2 regions of the Bradyrhizobium sp. ISRA464 genome follow, and region 1 is predicted to be linked to the other one. Evidence: riboswitches for the same ligand, from Rfam matches in the RefSeq annotation. Region 1 holds a riboswitch; the other holds the start of a gene.
What was found. Region 1 has a riboswitch for S-adenosylmethionine ahead of MTX19_RS37190 (homoserine O-acetyltransferase). Riboswitches for the same ligand answer to the same signal wherever they lie in the genome.

Region 1 (4,207 bases):
CTCGCCGCGGCTCAGCAGGAACACGCCCTGCTCGCCGAACATGTTCCAGACCCACCAGGGCAGATTGAGCGGCACCGGGCGGCCGTAGAGATCGAGCGCGACCGCGCGCTCCATCTTGCCGTTGATCTCGTCGCAGAGCTGGACGAAGTCCTTGATGGTGCAGAAATGGATGTTGGCGGTGTCGTACCAGGTCGCTGGCAGGTTCTCGGTGCGCGGCATGTGGCCACCGATCAAGAGCTGCAGCCGCATCTTCCAGAACCCGAAATTCGGGAACGAGACGATGGCGCGGTGGCCGATGCGCAGCAGATTCTCCAGTACCACTTTGGGCTGCCGCGTCGCCTGCAAGGTCTGCGACAGGATCACATAGTCGAAGGCGTCGTCGGGATAATTGACGAGGTCGGTGTCGGCATCGCCCTGCACCACCGCGAGCCCCTTGGCAACGCAGCGGTTGACGCCCTCGCGCGACAGCTCGATGCCGCGCCCGTCGATGCCGCGGCTCTCCAGCAGCTCCAAGAGGTCACCGTCGCCGCAGCCGACGTCGAGCACGCGCGAACCCGGAGCCACCATGTCGGCGACGAGGAGATGGTCAGCGCGGTAGCTTCCGGTTCGCTCGGGCGCGACGCCGGGCAGCGGCAGGGTTTGCTGGATGCTCATGACTGGTCGTCGCCATTTCCAAGCCCGCGCGCCTTGCCTGCGGCCTGCAGGAAGGCGCGGGAGATATCCAGGAATTCGGGCACGTCGAGCAGGAACGCGTCGTGGCCCTTATCGGTCTCGATCTCGGCGAACGACACCCGCGCGCTCGAGGCATTCAGCGCGTGCACCAGCGCGCGTGACTCCGAGGTCGGGAACAGCCAGTCGCTGGTGAACGAGATCACGCAGAAGCGCGTCTTGATGCCGGTGAACGCCTTCGCCAGCACACCGTTGTGATCGGCGGCGATGTCGAAATAGTCCATCGCGCGCGTCAAATAGAGATAGCTGTTGGCGTCGAAGCGCTCGACGAATGACGAGCCCTGGTAGCGCAGATAGCTCTCGACCTGGAAATCCGCATCGAACGAGAAGGTGGGCAGGTCGCGGTCCTGCATCCGCCGCCCGAATTTGCGATGCAGCGCGGCGTCCGAGAGATAGGTGATGTGCGCGGCCATCCGCGCCACCGCGAGCCCGCGATGCGGATGCGTGTCCTCGTCGACATAGCGGCCGCCACGCCAGTCCGGATCGGCCATCACGGCCTGCCGTCCGAGCTCGTGAAAGGCGATGTTCTGCGCAGAGTGGCGTGTCGCGCAGGCGATCGCGAGCGTCGAGAACACGCGCTCGGGATAAGCCGCGACCCATTGCACCGCCTGCATGCCGCCCATCGAGCCGCCGACCACGCAGAACAGCGTCGTGATGCCGAGACGATCGATCAGCATCGCCTGGGCGCGCACCATGTCGGGAATGGTGATGATCGGGAAATCCAGCCCCCATACCTTGCCGGTGGCAGGGTTGAACGAGGCAGGGCCGGTCGAGCCCATGCAGCCGCCGATCACGTTGGAGCAGATGATGAAATATTTGCGCGGGTCGAGCGGCTTGCGGGCGCCGACCATGGTCTCCCACCAGCCGGGCTTGCCGGTGACGGGATGGATGTTGTTGACGTGCTGATCGCCGGTCAGCGCGTGACAGACCAGGATCGCGTTGGAGCGGTCGGCGTTTAGCTCGCCATAGGTCTGGTAGGCGATCTGGAATGGTGCGAGATCGACGCCGCAGTCGAGCTTCAGCGGCTGCTCGATGCCGAACTTCGCCACCAACGACGAGGGATGATCGGCCTCATGGGCGCGATCATCACTATTGATCGAAGGGCTCGTGATCGAAGGGCTCGGTATCGGACGCACGTTGCTCATCTAGGCGACCCCGCCTCCGCGCGGGAGGCCTCGAACAGGAATCAGGCCATAAAAAACCCGGCCTGAACAAAGGTTCGGCCGGGAGCTGATCTGTCCCCGGCCTGTTTAGCGAGTTGTTTAACGTGGCTGCAAGCCGGCCGGCTCAAATGACCACGGAAGTGCAGGGAAACTAGTCCTCGGACCCCGTGTCGTCAAGGTTAGCCTCGCCCTCACCCCATGGTTAACCCGATCGCGCAAGGCACGCCTGCGACGTTTCTCTTTGCTTTCGGCGGCCGTCTTTCCTAATCAGGGACACAGTCATCGGGCCGCCCGGATCACAAGGTTTTCAGATGTCCAACCCTCCCCCGTCGCCGCCTTCGCTGCAGGAGCTGCGCAAGGAGATCGACGCAATCGACGAGCAGGTCCACCGCCTGCTGATGGCGCGCGGCGATATCATCGACCGCCTGATCCAGGTCAAGAAGACCCAGGAGGTCGGCTCGGCATTTCGCCCCGCACGCGAGGCCAGCATGATGCGCGGCCTGGTCGAGCGGCATCGTGGCATCCTGCCGCTCGACACCATCGAGAGCATCTGGCGCGTCATCATCTCGACCTTCACCTACGTGCAGGCGCCGTTCTCGGTGCATGCCGACGTCTCCGTCGGCGAGTCCGCGATGCGGGATTCGGCGCGATTCCATTTCGGCTTCGTGGTGCCCTATGTGGCGCATTTCAGCGCGCAGGCCGCGGTCGATGCGGTGGCGTCGTCCAAGGGCGACCTCGCGCTGGTCTCCGCGATTGCAAGCCGCACGCCGTGGTGGAACGCGCTCGAAGCCAGTGGCGCGCCGAAGATCATCGCACGGCTGCCGTTCCTCGAGCGCGCCGATCACCCCGCCGCGCTGCCGGTGTTCGTGGTCTCGCGAGTCGCCGACGATGCCATGGTGACGGAAGTCCAGGTGTGGAGCGTGCGCGTCTCCGGCTGGAACGCCGACGTCGCGCGCGCGCTGGCGCCGCTCGCGGAAATCGTCGCGGTGCCCGACACCGCCTTCGACGGCGCGGCGCTGCTGGTGTCGGTCGCGGGTACCGGCTTCGAGGCGATCAAGCTCGCCTTGATCCAGGCCGGCGCCTCGGTCCGCTCGTCGGCCCTCGTCGGCAGCCACGCAACGCGCTATACGGTGCCTCCTGGCGGGTCGGCCAGAAGTTAAGCCCCCCGCCTTGATGCTTGTTTTGACGCGTTTTCTTGCGCGAACCGGTATCCACTTCGCTGGAAAACGCTCTGTCCGGAGTTGATGATGTCCCGCCCCGTGCCGAACCCCGGCATCCTCGAAATTGCGCCCTACACGCCGGGCAAGAGCCCGGTGCCGGAACCGGGGCGCAAGGTGTTCAAGCTGTCCGCCAACGAGACGCCGTTCGGCCCGTCGCCGAAGGCGATCGCGGCCTACAAGCACGCAGCCGACCATCTCGAGGACTACCCGGAGGGTACTTCGCGCGTGCTGCGCGAAGCGATCGGCCGCACCTACGGTCTCGATCCCGACCGCATCATCTGCGGCGCCGGGTCCGACGAGATCCTCAATCTGCTCGCGCACACCTATCTCGCACAAGGCGACGAGGCGATCTCGACCACCCACGGCTTCCTGGTCTACCCGATCGCAACCATGGCGAACGGCGCCAAGAACGTCATCGCCGCCGAGAGCAACTTCACCGCCGACGTCGACGCGATCCTGAAGGCGGTGACGCCGCGCACCAAGCTGGTCTGGCTCGCCAACCCGAACAACCCGACCGGCACCTATCTGCCGTTCGACGAGGTCAAGCGCCTGCGCGCCGCTCTCCCGTCGCAGGTACTGCTGGTGCTCGACGCCGCCTATGCCGACTACGTCTCGCGCAACGATTACGAGTTCGGCATCGAGCTCGTCGCCACCACCGACAACACGGTGGTCACCCACACCTTCTCGAAGATCCATGGGCTCGCCGCGCTGCGCGTGGGCTGGATGTTCGGGCCGGCGCACATCGTCGATGCCTGCAACCGCATCCGCGGTCCATTCAACGTCTCGACGCCGGCGATGCTGGCGGCCGCGGCGGCGATCGAGGACTCCGCGCATGTGCAGATGTCGAAGACGCACACCGAAAAGTGGCGCAGCTGGCTGACCGAGGAGTTCGGCAAGCTCGGGCTCAAGGTGACGCCGAGCGTCGCGAACTTCGTGCTGATCCATTTCCCGACCGACAAGGGCAGGACCGCGGCGGAAGCCGACGCCTATCTCACACGGCGCGGCCTCGTGCTGCGCGCACTCAACAATTACAAGCTGCCGCACGCGCTGCGCATGACCATCGGCACCGAGGAAGCCAACCGCCTCGTGGTCGAG
Region 2 (4,207 bases), 1.7 Mb from region 1:
TCGGTGCGATGGATGAATCGCTGAAGACCACCATCGAGTACATCAAGACGCGCAAGCAGTTCGGCGTCGCGATCGGCTCGTTCCAGAGCCTGCAGCACCGCGCTGCCGACATGTTCGTGGCGCTGGAGCAGGCCCGCAGCATGTCGATGTTCGCGACCATGGCGTCCGACTTCGACGATGCCAAGGAGCGTTCGTCCGCGGTCGCGGCCGCCAAGGTGCAGGTCGGTAAGTCGCTGAAGTTCGTCGGCCAGCAGTCGATCCAGCTTCATGGCGGCATCGGCATGACCATGGAGGCCAAGATCGGCCACTACTTCAAGCGGCTGACCATGATCGAGAACACGCTCGGCGACACCGACTATCACCTCCGCCGCGTCAGCGAGGGCGGCGGCCTGTTGGCCTGAGCTGTCGTTGCCGGGCTTGACCCGGCAACCGATCGCTCTTGAAAAGATGGATGCGCGGGTCAAGCCCGCGCATGACGAGTCTTTTGCAATCGTCAGGGAGGCAACAACAATGAAGAACACTCCATTCGATCTCACCGGCCAGGTCGCCGTCGTCACCGGATCGAGCCGCGGCATCGGCCGCGCGTCGGCCGAACTGCTGGCGCAGCTCGGCGCCAAGGTCGTGATCTCCTCGCGCAAGGCGGATGCCTGCAAGGAGGTCGCCGACGGCATCAACAGGGCCGGCGGCGATGCGATCGTGATCCCCTGCAATATCTCGCGCCGTGAAGAGGTCGAGGCGCTGATCTCCGGGACGATCAAGCATTACGGCAAGATCGACACCCTGGTCTGCAACGCCGCGGTGAACCCGTATTACGGCCCGCTGCTCGACATCAAGGACGAGGCCTTCGACAAGATCATGGACTCCAACGTCAAGAGCAACATCTGGCTCTGTGCGCTGGCGGTCCCGCAGATGGCCGAACGCGGCAAGGGCTCGGTCGTGATCATCTCTTCGATCGGCGGCCTGAGGGGGTCGACAGTGATCGGCGCCTACGGCATCTCGAAGGCGGCGGATTTCGCGCTGTGCCGCAGCCTCGCCGGCGAGTGGGGCCCGAAGGGCGTGCGCGTCAACTGCGTGGCGCCGGGCCTGGTGAAGACCGATTTCGCCCGCGCGCTGTGGGAGGATCCGGAGAACCTCAAGCGCCGCACCGCGTCCTCGCCGCTGCGCCGCATCGGCGAGCCGCACGAGATCGCGGGCGCGGTGGCCTATCTTGCCTCCGCGCCTCGACCTTCATGACCGGGCAGACCATCGTGATCGACGGCGGCGTCACCACGGCAGCGACGTAACTGCTGACTTGCTTCGCCTCTCCCGCAAGCGGGAGAGGGAGGACAGCTCATTCCGGGGCGTGCGTCAGCCTCAGACCTGGTCCAGCGCCTGTTCGAAATCCTCGATCAGGTCGTCGGCATGCTCCAGCCCTGCCGAGAAGCGGATGAAGCCCTCGCTGATGCCGAGCTCGGCGCGCGCCTCCGGTGCCAGGCGCTGATGCGTCGTGGTCGCCGGATGCGTGACCAGGCTCTTGGCATCGCCGAGATTGTTGGAGATGCGCGAGATCTTCAGCGCATTGAGGCAGCGGAAGGCGCCGGCCTTGCCGTCCTTCACCTCCAAGCCGACCAGCGTCGAGCCGGCTCCCATCTGCTTTTTCACCGTCTCGGCCTGCGGATGATCGGGGCGGCCGGGATAGACCAGCCGCGTGATCTTCGGATGCTTCGCCAGCGCCTCGGCGATCTTCGCCGCGTTGTCGGTCTGCGCGCGGACGCGGATGCCGAGCGTCTCGAGCCCCTTCAGCAGCACCCAGGCGTTGAACGGCGACAGCGACGGGCCGGTCTGGCGCATGAAATTATGGATGTGCTCGGCAATGAACGCTTCCGATGACAGGATGATGCCGCCGAGACAACGGCCCTGGCCGTCGATGTGCTTGGTCGCGGAATAGACCACGACGTCGGCGCCGAGCGACAGCGGGCTCTGCCAGATCGGGGTCGCGAACACGTTGTCGACGATCAGCCGTGCGCCGCCGCTGTGTGCGATCTTGGCGATTGCGGAAATATCCAGCACGTCGAGGGTCGGATTGGTCGGGCTTTCCAGGAAGAACGACTTGGTGTTCGGCCGCAAGGCGCGCTGCCACTGGTCGAGGTCGAGGCCGTCGACCAGCGTCGTCTCGATGCCGTAGCGTGGCAGCAGGTCCTGCACCACGTAAAGGCACGAGCCGAACAGCGCTTTCGACGCGACCACGTGATCGCCTGCCTTCAGCGGCGCAAGGATCGCGGTCGTCACGGCGGCCATGCCGGTCGCGGTCGAGCGCGCGGCTTCCGCGCCCTCGAGCTCGATCATGCGGCGCTCGAACATCGCGATGGTCGGATTGGAGTAGCGCGAATAGATGAAGCCGGAGTCCTGGCCCTTGAAGCGTGCCTCGCACTGCTCCGCGGTGTCGTAGACGTAGCCCTGGGTGAGAAACAGCCCCTCCGACGTCTCGCCGAATTGCGAGCGCAGCGTGCCGCCATGGACGAGGCGGGTTTCGGGGCGATAGCGGCGGGTAGCTTCAGATTCAGACATGTGACCTCCGACGCGGCCATTTTCCTTAAGAAAATAGCCACAAAAAAACCGGCCTGGAGCAACCTCCACAGGCCGGGATCACACTGTCCCCGGCCTGTTTAGCGACTTATTTTACGTGGCTGCAAGCCGGCCGGCTCAAATCACCACGGGATAAGTGTTGCTGATATTCCCTCGTGCCCTTTCCGTCAAGGCGGTCATCAGATAACCCGTAAAAGCTCATATTTTTGGGCTTGGATGGCCATTCAGGGTATGATTAGGGCCATCCTCGGGGGACCTGCGCCGTGTCATTCGAGCTGGAAAACGAAGCCAATGGAATCCTGCCCGACCGCATGATCGCGGAGATGGCGGATGCTGGCCTCATTCTGCCTGCCTATGACTTTGTCGAGAGCCAGATCCAGCCGGCGAGCCTCGACCTGCGCCTTGGCGATATCGCCTACCGGGTCCGCGCCAGCTTTCTGCCCGGCCCCGACTCCACCGTTGCCGAGCGCATCGACGAGTTGAAGCTGCACGAGATCGACCTCTCCGACGGCGCGGTGCTGGAGACCAATTGCGTCTACATCGTCCCGCTGCTGGAAAGCCTTGCGCTGCCGCCGCAGATCGTCGCCGCGGCCAACCCGAAGAGCTCGACAGGCCGGCTCGACGTCTTCACACGTGTGATCGCCGACGGCACCCGCCGCTTCGACGTGATCGGCACCGGCTATCACGGCCCACTCTATGCCGAGATCAGCCCGAAGACGTTTCCCGTGCTGTTGCGTGAGGGCTCGCGGCTCAGCCAGATCCGCTTCCGGATCGGCGATGCGGTCCTCACTGCCGACGAGCTCGACGCGCTGCATGCAGCCGAGCGACTAGTCGATATCGACGATGCGGATCTCACCCAGGGGGTTGCGCTCTCGGTCGATCTGTCCGGTGAGAGTTCGAACGGCTTCGTCGGCTACCGCGCCAAGCGCCACACCGGCGTGGTCGATATCGATCGCCGTGGCGGCTATCCGGTCGATGAATTCTGGGAGCCGATCAAGGCGCGCCCCGACGGCAGCCTCATTCTCGATCCCGGCGAATTCTATATCTTGGCGTCGAAGGAGGCCGTCCAGGTGCCGCCGGATTACGCCGCGGAAATGGTGCCGTTCGATCCCCTGGTCGGCGAATTCCGCGTCCACTATGCGGGCTTCTTCGATCCCGGTTTCGGCTATGCCGGCGCCGGCGGGAAGGGCGCGCGCGCGGTGCTCGAAGTGCGCTCGCGCGAGGTGCCGTTCATCCTCGAGCACGGTCAGATCGTTGGCCGTCTCGTCTATGAACGCATGCTGGAGCGCCCCGACGCACTGTACGGCCAGCGCATCGGCTCGAACTACCAGGCACAGGGCCTGAAGCTCTCGAAGCATTTTCGCGTGTAGCGAAATTCCGTAGGCCGGATTTCGCATCACGCCGTGATCGACAGATCGGCGTGAAGGTTCACCCGCAATCGTGCAGGTCCCCCTTGCGTTCCGCGCACGTGGAATCTGCCGCGGTCATGGTAGGGAAGCACCATGGCGCGGCTCCCGAAGATCGCGCGCGGGAGTTGAAATGTCCGATCTCGGCCTCGCCGAAATACCCGTCGATGAAGACGAACGTCCGCTGCCGCCGCCGGTGACAAGGCCGGCGCGCAACGCGCTGCTCGATGGGCCGA

Region 2: linked by a shared signal. The riboswitch ahead of MTX19_RS05685 (O-succinylhomoserine sulfhydrylase) and the one ahead of MTX19_RS37190 (homoserine O-acetyltransferase) in region 1 are both predicted to bind S-adenosylmethionine.

What each region holds. Positions count from the first base shown of each region.
Region 1 covers NZ_CP094526.1:8,025,733-8,029,939, forward strand. The annotation lists gene metW (methionine biosynthesis protein MetW) at 1-654, opposite strand, end outside; gene MTX19_RS37190 (homoserine O-acetyltransferase) at 651-1,874, opposite strand; SAM riboswitch at 1,959-2,038, opposite strand; gene MTX19_RS37195 (chorismate mutase) at 2,204-3,052, shown strand; gene hisC (histidinol-phosphate transaminase) at 3,140-4,207, shown strand, end outside.
Region 2 covers NZ_CP094526.1:1,218,033-1,222,239, forward strand. The annotation lists gene pimD (pimeloyl-CoA dehydrogenase small subunit) at 1-401, shown strand, start outside; partial or broken gene MTX19_RS05680 (SDR family oxidoreductase) at 511-1,283, shown strand; gene MTX19_RS05685 (O-succinylhomoserine sulfhydrylase) at 1,354-2,547, opposite strand; SAM riboswitch at 2,625-2,704, opposite strand; gene MTX19_RS05690 (2'-deoxycytidine 5'-triphosphate deaminase) at 2,829-3,935, shown strand; gene MTX19_RS05695 (MATE family efflux transporter) at 4,105-4,207, shown strand, end outside.